Regions from separate parts of the Streptomyces sp. 142MFCol3.1 genome, predicted to be linked through region 2. Evidence: riboswitches for the same ligand, from Rfam matches in the RefSeq annotation. Region 2 holds a riboswitch; the other holds the start of a gene.
The links. Region 2 has a riboswitch for cyclic di-AMP ahead of H305_RS0139605 (transglycosylase SLT domain-containing protein). Riboswitches for the same ligand answer to the same signal wherever they lie in the genome.

Region 1: another riboswitch for cyclic di-AMP. It lies ahead of H305_RS0140500 (C40 family peptidase); the one in region 2 lies ahead of H305_RS0139605 (transglycosylase SLT domain-containing protein).

The regions. Positions count from the first base shown of each region.
Region 1 covers NZ_AUKV01000050.1:5,950-13,714, reverse strand. The annotation lists gene H305_RS0140510 (M23 family metallopeptidase) at 1-949, shown strand, start outside; gene pcrA (DNA helicase PcrA) at 1,158-3,608, opposite strand; cyclic di-AMP (ydaO/yuaA leader) riboswitch at 4,196-4,368, shown strand; gene H305_RS0140500 (C40 family peptidase) at 4,376-5,560, shown strand; gene H305_RS0140495 (tellurite resistance/C4-dicarboxylate transporter family protein) at 5,671-6,633, shown strand; gene H305_RS0140490 (hypothetical protein) at 6,711-7,064, opposite strand; gene H305_RS0140485 (C40 family peptidase) at 7,463-7,765, shown strand, end outside.
Region 2 covers NZ_AUKV01000046.1:27,036-34,800, reverse strand. The annotation lists gene fahA (fumarylacetoacetase) at 1-412, opposite strand, end outside; gene H305_RS0139620 (ATP-grasp domain-containing protein) at 666-1,901, shown strand; gene H305_RS0139615 (FAD-dependent oxidoreductase) at 1,936-3,186, shown strand; gene H305_RS0139610 (Cof-type HAD-IIB family hydrolase) at 3,391-4,200, shown strand; gene H305_RS0139605 (transglycosylase SLT domain-containing protein) at 4,346-5,077, opposite strand; cyclic di-AMP (ydaO/yuaA leader) riboswitch at 5,082-5,273, opposite strand; gene H305_RS0139600 (CocE/NonD family hydrolase) at 5,687-7,714, opposite strand.

The DNA.
Region 1 (7,765 bases), on a different contig from region 2:
GGCGCACGCGTCCGTGCCCTTCGACCAGCAGGCGACCGCCACCTTCGAGCACGTCTCGTACGACCAACACGTCGAAGCGGACGACGAGTTCGAGTCCTTCACCGACGACGTGGACGCGCCGGCCGAGGACGGCGGCGACTACGAGGCGCCGCTGCTCGACGACATGGAGGAGGTCGTCCCGGCCCCCCGTGCCGCGTCGCGCTCGGGCTCCCGCTCCCGTCGCCGCAGCCCCGCGAAACGTTCCGCTCTGCTGACCGTCGCCGTTCCCTCGGCCTGCGTGATGGGCGTCGCCGGCATCGCCGCCGCCTCCGTGGGCAACCTCGGCGGGGACGACGTCAAGGACACCACGGCGAGCGCCCCGGACCCCACGGCCGTGAAGCCGTCCACCGCCAACAACAAGCTGGACACCCAGCTCCAGAGCCTGTCCGCGGGCGCGGACGACTTCGCCGACCGGGCCAGCCGCACGCAGGAACGTATCGACCTCAAGGCCCAGCAGGCGGCCGACAAGAAGAAGGCGGCGGAGGAAGCGGCCCGCAAGGAGCGGCTGCGTCCCAAGTTCGCGATCCCGGTGGCGCACAAGGGCCTCAGCGCCTACTTCGGCCAGGCGGGCATCAACTGGATGTCCGTGCACACGGGCATCGACTTCCCGGTCTCCTACGGCACGCCCGTGATGGCCGCGACCGACGGAACGGTCCGCACGCAGTGGAACAGCGCGTACGGGAACATGATGATCGTCACCGCGAAGGACGGCACGGAGACGTGGTACTGCCACCTCTCCACGTACAAGGTCGCTTCCGGCACCGCGGTGAAGGCCGGCGACCAGATCGCCTTCTCCGGTAACTCCGGCAACTCGACCGGCCCGCACCTGCACTTCGAGGTCCGGCCGGCCGGCGGTTCGGCGATCGACCCGCTGCCGTGGCTGCGCAGCCACGGACTCGACCCGACGTAACGACTCCGGGCCCACGCCGCTGTCCCGGCTCCACAACACCCTTGCCCCGGGCCGACCCTCGCTCTCTTCGGGCCCGGGCCCGCTTCCCCGAGACACGGCCGACGACGCCGCGAAGCCGTACGCCGGCGTGGGCGCTCTCCCTCTCAGGCGTCCCGCGGGCGGACCGGGCCCGCGGGCCTGTCGAGCGACAGGCCCCTCGGGCTCCGGGCTACAGCTTCTCCACCGGCGCGTACCGCAGCAGCAGCCGCTTCGGCTTCGCCTCGCCGAAGTCGACCGTCGCCTCGGCGTTCGCGCCCGTCCCCTTCACACCGACGACGGTGCCGAGGCCGAACTGGTCGTGCGTGACCCGGTCCCCGACGGCCAGCGAGACCACCGGCTTCTCCGAGATCCCACGCCGCGTCGCGAACCCGGACGCCCCCGAGGCCGCGGACCGCGAACGCGAGGACGACAGCGAGGCGGCGATCCCCGACGCCGGACCGGAGGACACGGGAGCCGTCGCCCCGGTGCGCTTCCAGTCCAGATGGGTGGCCGGGATCTCCTCCAGGAACCGGGACGGCGGGTTGTACGAGGGCTGGCCCCATGCGCTGCGCATCGACGACCGCGTGAGGTAGAGCCGTTCCCGCGCGCGCGTGATGCCGACGTAGGCCAGGCGCCGCTCCTCCTCCAGCTCCTTGACCTGTCCCAGCGCGCGCATGTGCGGGAACACGCCGTCCTCCATGCCGGTCAGGAAGACCACGGGGAATTCGAGGCCCTTGGCGGTGTGCAGGGTCATCAGGGTGATGACGCCGTTGCCGTCCTCCTCGTCCGGGATCTGGTCGGAGTCGGCGACGAGCGCGACCCGCTCCAGGAACTCGGAGAGGCCTCCCGCCGCCTCGCCCTCGCCGGACTCCTGCTCGAACTCCAGGGCCACGGCGGCGAGTTCCTGGAGGTTCTCGATCCGGGTCTCGTCCTGCGGGTCGGTCGAGGCCTGCAACTCGGCGAGGTAGCCGGTGCGTTCGAGGACCGCCTCCAGGACGGTGGCCGGACCGGCGCCCGACTCGACGATCGTCCTGAGGTCCTCCATCAGCGTGTTGAACCGCTTGACCGCGTTCGTCGAGCGGGCCGCCATGCCGTACGCCTCGTCCACGCGGCGCAGCGCCTGCGGGAAGCTGATCTTCTCGCGCTGCGACAGCGCGTCGATCATCGCTTCGGCGCGCTCACCGATGCCGCGCTTGGGAACGTTCAGGATGCGGCGCAGCGGGACCGAGTCCTCGGGGTTGGACAGCACCCTGAGGTACGCGAGGACGTCCCGGACCTCCTTGCGCTCGTAGAAGCGGACGCCGCCGACGACCTTGTAGGGCAGGCCGACTCGGATGAAGACCTCTTCGAAGACACGGGACTGCGCGTTGGTGCGGTAGAAGACGGCGACGTCGCCCGCCTTGGCCTCGCCCGCGTCGGTGAGACGGTCTATCTCGTCGGCGACGAACTGGGCCTCGTCGTGTTCCGTGTCGGCCACGTAGCCGGTGATGTTGGAACCGGCGCCCGCGTTGGTCCACAGATTCTTCGGGCGCCGTGATTCGTTGCGCTCGATGACCGCGTTGGCCGCGGTGAGGATCGTCTGGGTGGAGCGGTAGTTCTGTTCGAGCAGGATCGTCGTCGCGTCCGTGTAGTCCTCCTCGAACTGGAGGATGTTGCGGATGGTCGCGCCGCGGAAGGCGTAGATCGACTGGTCGGCGTCACCCACGACGCACAGCTCGCCGGGGTCGCTGTCGGCCGGCCCCACCAGCTCCTTGACCAGGGCGTACTGCGCGTGGTTGGTGTCCTGGTACTCGTCGACCATGACGTGGCGGAAGCGGCGGCGGTAGTGCTCGGCGACGTCCGGGAAGGCGCGCAGCAGATTGACCGTCGTCATGATCAGGTCGTCGAAGTCGAGCGCGTTGGCCTCGCGGAGGCGCGACTGGTAGAGCGCATAGGCCTGGGCGAGGGTCTTCTCGAAGCCGTCGGCGGCCTGGTTCGCGAAGTCCTCCTCGTCGATCAGCTCGTTCTTCAGGTTCGAGATCTTGGCGCTGAAGGACTTCGGCGGGAAGCGCTTGGGGTCGAGGTCCAGGTCGCGGCAGACCAGGGCCATCAGACGCTTGCTGTCGGCGGCGTCGTAGATCGAGAAGGAAGACGTGAAGCCGAGCTTCTTGCTCTCGCGGCGCAGGATGCGGACGCAGGCGCTGTGGAAGGTCATCACCCACATCGCGTTGGCGCGCGGGCCGACGAGCTGCTCGACGCGCTCCTTCATCTCGCCCGCGGCCTTGTTCGTGAAGGTGATCGCGAGGATCTGGCCGGGGTGGACGTGCCGCTCGGCCAGCAGATGGGCGATCCGGTGGGTGAGCACGCGGGTCTTGCCCGAGCCCGCGCCGGCCACGATGAGCAGCGGGGAGCCGGAGTGGACGACGGCGGCGCGCTGGTTCTCGTTCAGTCCGTCGAGCAGCGTCGCCGGGTCCAGGGCAGGGCGGTGCGCCCCGTCGCGGTAGTACGCGTCCCGGGCCGGGGGCAGGTCGAAGCGGCCGCCGAACAGGTCGTCCGGAATCGGCTCCGGCGCCTCGTCCTCGGGCGGCGGCGGGGGCTCTTCCTCGTGGGCCCCGGAGGGCTTGAGGTCCGCCAGGAAGCTGTCGTCAAAGAGGCTGCTCATCGCTCTCCGAGTCTAGGCCGCCCCACCGACAACAGGCCGCCGCCCCGGAAAGTCCGCCCCGATCGGGGTGCCCGTCCGTCTCCGCGGTGGCCCGTCGAAGCCGATGATCTTCCCTGGCCGGCCTAACACGAGCCCGGCCCCTCCCCGGTCCGCTCCCGGGCCCGCCGGCCTCATCCCCAGCCCGCCCGGCCCCGTGAGTGCCACACGCCGCCCGCGCGAACCCTGAGTGCCACACGCCGCCCGCGCGGCTCCGTGAGCCCCGTGCACCGCCCCTGGACCCCGCGAGCCCCGCGCCCTGCCCAAGCTCCGGCCCCGGCCCCGGCCCCGAAGGTCCCTCTCCGCAGTCTCCGCCGTGACCCGCATCACCCTCGAAGCCCCCGCGGCGCACTTCGTACCTCCGCCGGGACCCCTTGGCCTCCGTCACCCTCCAGAGCCTCCGGGCCACGATCGGTGAGAGTGACGCTTCTCATGGCCAAGGTCACGAAAATGTATCGGGCATATCGCACATCAACCTTCACAGCAGCCACACGAATTGGCTAGCGTGCCGCACAGGCCGCTCGACCCCCACCGGCGAACGTCGCCGGGCCGTGCGGCCTCCGCCGAATTCGGCCTGCCCTCGCGGCGGCCGGAACCGGGGACCCACCGACCTTGGGGTGAATCGGTCCAACTGCCCTGTGGGGCAAGGACCGTAGGGCAAACCTTCCGGATCCACCCGCCCGAACCCGACAGCTAACTCGGTAGGCGGATGACGGAAGGAGTCGCCTCTCTTGGCGTCGCACCGCAAATGGCGTCCCGCGGGTTCGCGTATGGCAGGCATACGTACCCCCGCCCTCGCCACGGCCGCCCTCACCTCCGTGGCCCTGCTCTCCCAGACGGCGAACGCGTCCCCCTCCGCCGAGCCCAGGCCGAGCCTCGAAGAAGTCGAGAAGAAGGTCAACGACCTCTACCACCAGGCCGAGACGGCCACCGAGAAGTACAACGCGACCAGGGAGAAGACGGCCAAGCAGCAGGAGCGCGTCGACACCCTGCGCGACGACGTCGCCAAGCGCACCGAGAAGCTCAACTCCGCGCGTGAGGAACTGGGCTCGTTCGCGGCCGCGCAGTACCGCACCGGGGCCGCCGCTCCCGACACCGCGACCCTCCTGCTCGCCGACGACCCGCAGGACTACTTCGACCAGACCCAGCTGATGAACCGTCTGACGACCCGCCAGAAGGCGGCCGTCGACGACTACGTCACCGAGCAGGCCGCCACCACGAAGAAGCGCACGGAGGCCGCCGAGAGCCTGGAGACGCTGTCCTCCTCGCAGGACGCGCTCAAGAAGTCCAAGGCCGACGTCCAGAGGAAGCTCGCCGAGGCGCGCGACCTGCTCTCGAAGCTGACCGCTGAGGAGAAGGCCCGGCTCGCCGCGATCGAGAAGAAGAAGCAGGAGGAGGCGGCGCGCAAGGCGGCGGAACTGGCGAAGCAGCAGGCCGCCGCCGAGGCCGCGAAGCAGGCCGCCGCGCAGGAGTCGTCGTCCGGCGACACCAGCACCGGCTCGACGGGTTCCACCGGCTCGACGACCACCGGCTCGACGACCACGGGCTCGTCGTCCACGACGAAGGCGGACACGGCGGTCGCCTTCGCCCGCGCCCAGATCGGCAAGCCGTACGTGTGGGGCGCCACCGGACCGGACTCGTACGACTGCTCGGGCCTCACGCAGGCCGCCTGGAAGGCCGCCGGGGTCTCGCTCCCGCGCGTCACCTACGACCAGGTGAACGCGGGCACGACCGTCTCCCTCTCCGACGCGCAGCCGGGTGACCTGGTGTTCTTCTACGACGACATCAGCCACGTCGGCCTCTACATCGGCAACGGCATGATGATCCACGCGCCGAAGCCGGGCGCGTACGTGCGCGAGGAGTCGATCTACTACGACGGCACGTCGGCGATCCACAGCGTGGTGCGCCCGGCGTAGGCCGTCCCGCGGACGGCGCTTCGTGGCGGCCACGCGCGCGGGGGGCATATCGGGCACCTCGCGCGCGTGCCCCACGGGCAACTCGCCCGTCGGTCCATAGCATCGTCCGCATGCCAGCCTTCTCCCAGCTCCGCGCCTGGTGGGCGGAGCACCCGCCCGCCGCCGGTGCCGCCGTGATGGCCACGGGCATCGTCTCGGTCGGGCTGCACATGGCCGACCACGAGACGCTGTCCCGTATCGCGCTGGTCCTGGCCTGCGTGGCCTGGGTCGGGCTCGCCGCGGACTTCGTCCTGCGGCTGCTGCGGGAACGGACACGCTGGGTGGGAGAGGCGTACACGCCGGCCGGGCTCACCGCCGTCGCGGCCACCACCGTGCTCGGGACGCGCCTGTCCGCCCTGGGCCGGCAGCTCGCCGCCGAGGCCCTGCTCGCCCTGTCGGCCGTGCTCTGGCCCGTGCTGCTGTGGTGCGTCGTACGGCACTGGAAGCACCGGATGCCGGGAGGCGTGTTCCTCGTGTGCGTGGCCACACAGGGGCTCGCGGTACTGGCCGCCACGCTCGCCGCGGCCGTCGGCCCGGCATGGCTCGCGCACACCGCGCTGGTGCTGTTCTGGCTCGGACTCGTGCTGTACGGGGCGGCGTACGCGCACTTCGACATCCGCGAGGTGGCGCGGGGGGCCGGGGACCAGTGGGTGGCGGGCGGCGCGCTCGCCATCTCGGCGCTGGCCGGGGCCAAGCTCGTCGCGGCGCACCACGTGGACACGTACCTGTGGAACGACGACGACCAGAGCGTCCTGCGCACCGTGACCGTCGCCGTGCTCGTCCTCGCGGTCGCCTGGTACTGCGTCCTCGTCGTCTCGGAGCTGATCTGGCCGCGCCCGCATTACGACGTACGACGCTGGTCGACGGTCTTCCCGTTGGGGATGACGGCGGTGGCCACCATGACCGTGTCGTCCGCGTTCGGCTACCCCTGGCTCAGGGGATGGGGGGACGCGCTGCTGTGGGTCTCGGTGGCGGCTTGGCTGGCCGCCGTGGTGGGGGCCGCCCGGTCCGCGGCGGCGTTCGAGCGGGTGTGAGCGGACGGCGGACGCCCTTCCGCCGCGCTCAGGCCTTCGCCGCGTCGGGCATCTGCCCTGCCGAGGTCGGCGCGCGCTCAGGTCCAGAGGACGGCGATGAAGATGTTGGCGGTCGTCAGCAGGCCGACGAGCCCGAACAGGCGCTTGTCCACCTGCTCGTCGTCCCGCTTCACGTAGACCAGCCCCAGGATCACGATCAGCAGGGCCAGCTTCACGCCGATCTTGATGTTGTTGACCGGGTTGTCGTCGGCCTGGTTGAGGCCGACCAGCACGACACCGGTGACCAGCATGGTCAGCGCGCCGTGCAGCATCGCGGGGACGAAGCGGGCGGTGCCCCGGCCCATCGCCTTCATCTGGGTGAGGAAGCCACCGAGGAGCGAGGCGATGCCGATGATGTGCAGGCCGACGAAGAGATGGATGAGTACGTCCATGAGGCCTGAGCCTAATCGGACGCCTCTGTCCCGCTTCTCACCGGCCCACCCCGTGCATCCTCTAGCACCGGAGCACCGCCGGATGCCCCGGATTCGGCACTTCGGTCATTGCACCGCGTGAAGTCGGTGACGGGAGGCGGGGATCACGGCCGCATCCGGTCATCGGGCGCTCCAGTCCCGCCAGTTCCGTACATGCTGTTACCGACCCGTCACTCTCAGGTTTAGCGTCCTCCACCAGGTGACCGGCTCCCCATCGCCGTCCGGGCCAGGGACGGCCGTCGGCCACCTCCGCCGAGAAGGTCCGGCGGCGGCTCGTTCCCCCTGTGCGGGCCGCCGCCGGACGCTCCACCGCTTGACCGCGATCCCCTGAGCGGTCGTACGGAAGGATGTGGGACCTCGTGGCAGCGCACCGCAAGCCCAGACAGCGCTCGCTCGGCGGAAACACGGCCCGCACGGCAGCCACCATCGCTCTCGCCGGGGCGGCCACGGCGACCGGCTTCGACGGGACCGGACACGCCGAGCCGCAGCTGTCCCCCGCACAGGTGAAGGCCAAGGTCGACAAGTTGTACGAGGAGGCCGAGGTGGCCACCGAGAAGTACAACGGCGCCAAGGAGAAGGCCGACAAGGCGCAGAGCCGGCTCGACGAGCTGCGCGACGAGGTGGCGCGCAAGCAGGACCGTCTCAACTCGGCGCGTGACGCG
Region 2 (7,765 bases):
GCCGGAAGATCTGACCGACGTTCCGGGCGTGGTTCTCGGAGGCGTAGAAGTCGACGTAGTCCGCCACCTCGAAAGGAAGGTGCAGCGTGACTTCGGACAGCGGGTGGACGTGCGGTTCGAGGGTCTCCCGGTGGGCCGGGACCGTCACCCAGGCCGTGAGCGCCCGGCGTACGTCGGACCAGGTGGTGCGGCCGGCCGCGAGCAGCGGATTCAGCGTGGGCTGCGCCAGGAGCTCGGCGTACGGGGAACCGAGCGCGCGGGCGGCGGCACCCGCGTCGAGCACGTGGTCGCCGAGCCGGACGCCGACGCGCCGCTCCGCGGAACAGCCCGGGTCGCCGTTCGGGGAGAACACGCCGTACGGAAGGTTGTGCGGGCCGAAGGGATCGCCCTCGGGGACATCGAAGGGGGGCATCGGTAGGTGCCTCGCTTTCGGATTCGTACGCGTCGTCTGATCCAGGTGTGCCACACGTTCCGTGTGGTCGCGGCACACGTTACGGGGGAGTGACCCCGCTGTGGCAGTGCCTAAAGAGTTTGCAATGTCCGAATTTTCCTTGTCGGACGTGGCAATTCCGGCTTAGCGTCCTTTGGGGACACGGACGGGGTGGGTCCGGTCCGTAGGGGGACGCGTGGGGGGACCCGTGGCCAGGAGCTCCAGAAGTGCGCCGGTGCACGCCGACCAGCATGTTCCGGGCCTCATCGTGAAGTTCGGCGACTATCCGCTGCACCACGGTGGGGTGGGTGCCATCCGGAGTCTGGGCCGGCTGGGCATCCCGATGTATGCGATCACCGAGGACCGTTACACCCCGGCTGCGAGCTCGCGCTATCTGCGCCGTGCGTTCGTCTGGCCGACGACGGGGACGGAGGAACCGGAGCGGCTCGTCGAGGGGCTGCTGCGGATCGGCAGGCGGATCGGGCGGCCGGCGGTCCTCGTGCCGACGGACGAGGAGGCCGCCGTCCTCATCGCCGAGCATCAGGACGAGTTGGGTGACCGCTTCCTCTTCCCGCGCGTGGACGCCAAGCTGCCCCGCCGGCTCGCCAGCAAGCAGGGGCTGCACGAACTGTGCGTCGAACACGGCATCCCCAGTCCCGCGGCGGCCTTTCCGCAGTCGTACGAGGACGTCGTCGAGTTCGCCGGGAGTGCCCGCTTTCCCGTCGTGGCCAAGAATCGCGAGGCGTTCGTGCGCCGCAGCCGCCCCGCCGTGAACGGCACGACGCGGATCGCGACGCGCGAGGGTCTGCTGACACTCGCCCGGGACTGGGGCCCGCAACCGGGAGTGATCCTCCAGGAGTACCTGCCCAGGGAGGACGCGGAGGACTGGATCGTGCACGCGTACTTCGACGCGGACTCGACGCCGCTCGCGATGTTCACGGGCGTCAAGGTCCGCTCCTGGCCGCCGCACGCGGGAATGACGGCGAACGCGTACGTCGTCGACAATCCGGAACTCGCCGACCTCGCGGCCCGGTTCATCAAGGAGATCGGCTTCAGCGGCATCATCGACCTCGACCTGCGCTTCGACCGGCGCGACGGGCAGTACAAGCTCCTCGACTTCAACCCGCGGATGGGCGCGCAGTTCCGTCTCTTCGAGAACGAGTCGGGGATCGACGTCGTCCGCGCCATGCATCTGGATCTGACCGGGCGCGCCGTTCCGGAGGGGGAACAGCGGTCCGGCCACCGCTACATCGTGGAGAACATCGACCTGCCGGCGCTGCTCGCCTACCGGCGCAGCGGCTACACGACACCGCACGCACCGACACGCGCGAGCGGTACGGAGCTGGCCTGGCTCGCGGGGGACGACCTGCGGCCGTTCTTCACGATGCTCGCGCGCTTCGTGCGGCCGGGCGCGAAGCACCTGTATCAGCTGTGGCGCACCAACCGCCGCGGCAGCACCACCACGAAGTGACGGCAGACGTCCGACGTCCTGGGGAGGGGACTTCGTGATTCATCCGGTAGCAGTCATCGGTGCCGGGCCGTTCGGCCTGTCGACAGCGGCCCATCTGCGGGCCCGCGGCGTCCCGGTGCGTGTCTTCGGCGAGCCCATGGTGAGCTGGCGCGACCACATGCCCGAGGGAATGCTCCTCAAGTCGACCCCGGCCGCATCCACCATCGACGCCCCGCAGCGCGGGCACACGCTCCTCGACTACTGCGACGCGGCCGGGATACCGCGCCTCGTCACCGACGAGGACATCATCCCCGTCGAGACGTTCATCGCGTACGGCGAGTGGTTCCAGCAGAAGCTGGTGCCCGAGCTGGAGCGGGTGCGGGTCGTCTCGGTCGACCGCATGGCCGGCCGCGCCGGCTCCGCCGGCTCCGTCCGCTCCGGAGCCGCCGAGAGCCCGCACGGCTTCGAACTCAAGCTGGACTCGGGGGAGTTGTTCACCGCGCGGGCCGTCGTGGTCGCCACAGGCCTGTCCGGACTCGACCATCTGCCTCTTGAGCTCGCGAGCGTGGCGGCCGACGGGCCCACCCCCACGGGCCCCGTCTCGCACAGCTCCCAGCACCACGACCTGAGCCGGTTCTCCGGCAAGGAGCTGATCGTCGTCGGCGCCGGCCAGTCCGCCCTGGAGACGGCGGCGCTCGCGGCCGAGGCGGGCGCGCGGGTGCGGGTGGTGTCCCGCGGCAGGGGCGCCGTGGACTTCGGCGCGCCCCCGTGGAACCAGCCGAGGCTGCGCCCGGAGTCCCCCTTCGGCCGCGCCTGGTCCCTGTGGGCGCTGAGCTACTACCCGCAGCCCTATCGCTACCTGCCCGAGTGGGCCCGGCACTACTTGGTGCGCCGGGTGCTCGGCCCGCTCGGCGCCTGGTGGCTGCGCGACCGCTTCGAGGGCAAGGTCGAGGTGAGTGAGGTCCAGCGGATCGTCCGCGCCCAGGTGCGCGAGGGCCGCCCCGTCCTGACCGTCCGGACCCATGGGGGCCGGGCCGAGGAGCTCTTCGCCGACCATGTCGTCGCGGCCACCGGCTATCGCGTCGACATCGCAGCGATGGATTTCCTCGGGCACGAGCTGCGCACCGAACTGGCGGTCAGCCGGGGCACTCCGAGGCTGGGCGCGGGCTACCGCTCCTCCGTCCGCGGCCTGTACTTCACCGGGCTGCCGGCGGCGGCCTCGTACGGGCCGGTGATGCGGTTCGTGTGCGGGACGGAGTTCGCCTCGCCCCGGCTGGCCGGACATCTGGCCGCCGCACACGGGTGAGTCGGGGCGAGGGGCGCCGCGGGCGAGGCGGCGCCCCTCGCCCTTGAACGGCTGGGGAAGAGGCCACCTTCGCGTACCGCGCGCACGAGTTGTACGGCGAACCGCCCCTGTCGTCCGGACGGTGAAGGGCGTTGCGGGCGGGATACCGGACGTTGTCCGGTTCACGGGGGGCCGTTGAGTCGTGCGATCCGTATTCTTCGGATCATGGCCGCTCCGACTGCATATTCACTCATCGCCACTGACCTGGACGGAACGCTGCTGCGCGGCGACGACACCCTCTCCGACCGGTCGCGGGCCGCGCTGGCGAGGGTGGCCGAGGCGGGTGCCCGGCATCTCGTGGTGACGGGCCGTCCCGCACCGAGGGTGCGTCCACTGCTGGACGAACTCGGCGGCGAGGGACTGGCGGTGTGCGGGCAGGGGGCGCAGCTGTACGACGCCGGGGCGGACCGGATGCTGTGGTCGGTGACCCTGGACAGGGAACTGGCGGAGACGGCGCTCGGCAAGATCGAGGCGGAAGTCGGCCTGCTGTACGCGGCGGTGGACCAGGACGGCGTGGACGGGCTGACCCTGATCGAGCCGGGTTACGTGATGCCCCACCCGACGCTCCCGGCGGTACGGGTGCGACGGCGCGACGACCTGTGGACGGAACCCATCAGCAAGGTGTTGCTCCGTCACCCTTCCCTGACCGATGACGAGTTGGCCTGGGCGGCACGGTCGGTGGTCGGTTCGCTCGCGACGGTCACCATGTCGGGGCCGGGCACCGTCGAACTCCAGCCATGCGGTGTGACCAAGGCGACGGGTCTCGCCCTCGCCGCGGCGCACCTCGGTCTCGCGCCCGCCGAGACCCTCGCCTTCGGCGACATGCCCAATGACATCCCCATGTTCGACTGGGCGGCCCGTGGGATCGCCATGGCCAACGCGCATCCCGAACTGAAGGCGGTGGCCGACGAGGTGACCTTGTCGAACGAGGACGACGGCATCGCGGTCGTGCTGGAACGGCTCTTCGGGGTGTAGACGTCCGGTCGCGGTGCGGACGTCCCGCCGAGGCGCAGGCATCCCCCAAGGGAAAAGCGGGGGAAGACGGACAAAAATCTCGATTCGGGGCGCGGGCGGAGGTCCGCCGCGCGCCCCCAATCGGCGATGTGCCGCTGTCGCCGGGTCAGTACGCTCCGTTGACGTTGTCGATCGAGCCGTACTTCGCCGCGGCGTAGTTGCAGGCGGCCGTGATGTTCGCGACCGGGTCGTACGGGTCCATCGAGGTGCCGGGGACGTGGTACGCCTTGAAGGTGGGGTCGATCACCTGGAGGAGACCCTTCGAGGGGATGCCCGCGGCGGCGTTGGAGTCCCAGTTGTTGATGGCGCGGGGGTTGCCGGAGGACTCGCGCATCACGTTGCGGTGGATGCCGTTGTACGTGCCGGGTATGCGCTCCTTGGCCATGATGTCCAGGGAGTGCTTGATCCAGCCGTCGAGGTTGTTGGCGTACGTCTTGCCGGAGGCGGGGGCCGCTGCCGCCGGTGCGGCCTTGGTCAGCGGGGACACCACGCCGGTCGCGAGGTTCTTCGTGCCCACCGTCAGCACCAGTCCCGGGCGCAGGTGGGCGGCGTCGGGGCCGATGACGGCCTTGTTCGCGTCGTACAGCGCCTGCCAGCCACCGCACGACGGGTTCTTCTTCGCGACGGTCTGGAGGGTGTCGCCGGCGACCACGGTGTAGGTGAGGAGCTGCACCTGGGGGACGGTGGCCTGGACAGTCTGCGTCGGCGTGGCGGCCTGGGCGCCGGTGGCGCTCAGGAGGGGGAGCGCGAGGGCGACTCCGCCCACACCGGCGGCGAGCACGCCACGGGTGATGAAGGGGCTGGTCCTGAAGCGGCGGTTCATGACTCGTCCGGACATGGCGGTTTCCTCTCCGGCGCCTGCGAGGTGAGCTGTCGGGTTCGGGCGGGGAGGTGCCCGGCCGCGCTCTGTATGCGGCTTAACCCCTAGTCGTTCCGGTTTGTCCGGATCGACGGCTTGCCTGGGTCCCCCGCTCCTGCCGTGTGTGCGTGGGTGGGTGGGTTCGGGCGGCGGCAGGATTCGGCGATCCGCCCGGATCGAGGTGAACGTATGCGAGAGCACATGTCGGGAACAAGGGCTGAATTTCGGACGAAGATCGCTTTCGCCTGATTAAGGTAGTGTCAATACGTCCGATTCAACCGGAATTGGATCCTCAACTTGCCTTTAGCAAAGGGATTCTGTGAGGGCGGCGTAAATTCCCGGTCGAGGGTGTACGTGACCCAACTCACGAGACCAAAGCCAACCAAAGCGGCAAGAGCGGCAACTCGGACATCACGCCCCGGCGACCATGGGTGCGAGTAGGGCAATTCGGACATCGGGGAGGGGTGATGGGCCGGAGGCTGCGAGTCGGGTAACTCGGGCAACTCGGACAGGGTGCAGGGGTTTCCGTTGGGCCCGGTGGCCGCGCGTCCGGCCGCCCCGCCGGGCAGGGCCGGGGCGGCGGCGGACCTAGCCCGCCGTGCGCGGGATCCGCTTCTCCCACGTCCGGTGGAAGACCACCTCGTCGCCGGCCCTGCAGACGACCTCGTTGGTGGCGATGAACTCACCCTCGGAGCAGGCGAGTTCCGATCGTGTCGCCACACGGGCGTCCCAGGCGAGGTCTGGCCGGTGGAAGCGGATCGACCAGTCCGAGCGGACTCGCGCCGACATGGGGCCGGACTCGTCGATCGCGTACGACTCCCGGACGTCTTCGGTCACTTCGAGGCCGTCCGGGTGGATACGGGTGCCTTCGTGAGGGAGGTCGGTCTCCAGGCGCCACTCGCCCTTGGCGACGTCGTGCACGAGGAGCCGTTCGGGACGCGGCTCGTCCAGCGTCGCGGGGGAGACCGCCCCGAGGGGTGCGGACTGCTCCGGCTCCTCGAAGGCGATCGTCGGGTCCGACTCCCTTGCCCTTACCGGGAGTTCGAGGACAGAGGCCGCCGGGTCGAGGGTGAAGCCGGCCTCCGTGCCGGGCTGTGGCCAGACCCACGGCCAGTACGCGGAGGAGACGGCGAGCCGGACGTGATGCCCGGGCGGGAACGCGTGACCGATGGCGTCCAGCTCGACGAGCACGTCCTCCGTCGCGCCCGGCACCCACGCCGTGGCGCGGTCGCTGCCGTGGCGCGCCGACAGGTTCAGCACGCCCCGGGTGACGAGCGTCGAGGCGCCGTCGCGAGCCACGTCGCACAGCCGGGCGATCACCTGGCCCCGGGGGGAGTGCGAGGTCAGCCGCAGCCGGACCGCCGGGCGGCCCAGGACCCAGGTCTCCTCCGTGACCTCGAACTCGAAGCAGACCGACCGGGCGTCCTCCTCCCGCTGGTCCGGGGGCAGGTCCGCGTCGTGGCCGCGCGGGACGGTGCGGCCCGCGTCCACCCCGGTGTGCTGCGGTGAGCGCACCGCCACCGGGTCGCCCTGGAGCGCGTACGTGACCCGGGTCACGGAGGGCGACGGCCAGACGTGATCACCCACCCAGCGGCCGGTGATCACCGGGTACGTCGTCGCCGGAGGACGCGCGTCCATGACGTACGAGCGCAGGAGCGGCTCCGCCATGATGCCGCCGGGGCCGGGGCCGGGGCCGGGGCCGGACGTCGCCGGGGGGCGCAGCCAGTGGTCCCACCAGCGCAGGGTCTCCTGGAGGAAGCCGATCGCAGGGCCGGGCGGCCGGTCCCGGTCGGGGTACTGGTGCGACCACGGGCCGATCACTCCGCGTACGCGATCGGGTGGCAGGTGCTCGACCAGACGCAGCACCGTGTCGCGGTACGGGTCGTGCCAGCCGCCGACCGCCAGGACCGCCGCCCGGATCGCTCCGTAGTCCTCGCGGACACTCCCGTGGCGCCAGTACGCGTCCCGGGTCTGGTGCTCCAGCCAGGTGTGGACCGGTGGCTCCACCGCCTGGAGCCGCTTCACCCACATGTCCCGCCACATCACCTCGCCCACGTGTGCCGGGTCCGGGGGAAGGGCGGCGGAGGCGAGCGTCGCGGCCGACCGGGCGTGCAGGCCGGCGGCCCGTACGGAACCTCCTGTGTAGTGGACGTCGTTGTCGTAGCGGTCGTCCGTCGAGCAGACCGCGACGACCGCCTTGAGCGGCTCGGGTGCGAGAGCCGCGATCCGGAGCGAAACGAAACCGCCCCAGGAGATGCCGAACATGCCGACGTTGCCGGTGCACCAGGGCTGGGCGGCCAGCCAGTTGACCACCTCCACGCCGTCGTCCAGCTCCTCCTGCGTGTGCGCGTCCGCCGGCATGCCCTCCGAATTGCCGTGTCCGCGGATGTCCACGCGGACGGAGGCGTAGCCGTGGCCCGCGTACCAGGGGTGGCGCTGCCAGTCGCGGGGCGCGGTCCGGTCCGTGAGGCGGTGCGGAAGGTATTCGAGGAGAGCGGGTACGCGTTCCTCGGTCAGCGGGCGCCAGACGCGCGCGTACAGACGGGTGCCGTCCGGGAGAGGGATCCAGAGGTCCTCGTGGGCGGTCTCGTACGGGAAGGAGGTACGGATGTGTATGGTCATCGCGCTCCCGGACCCGGCGGAGCCGTGGGACTCGGGCGGTTCGGC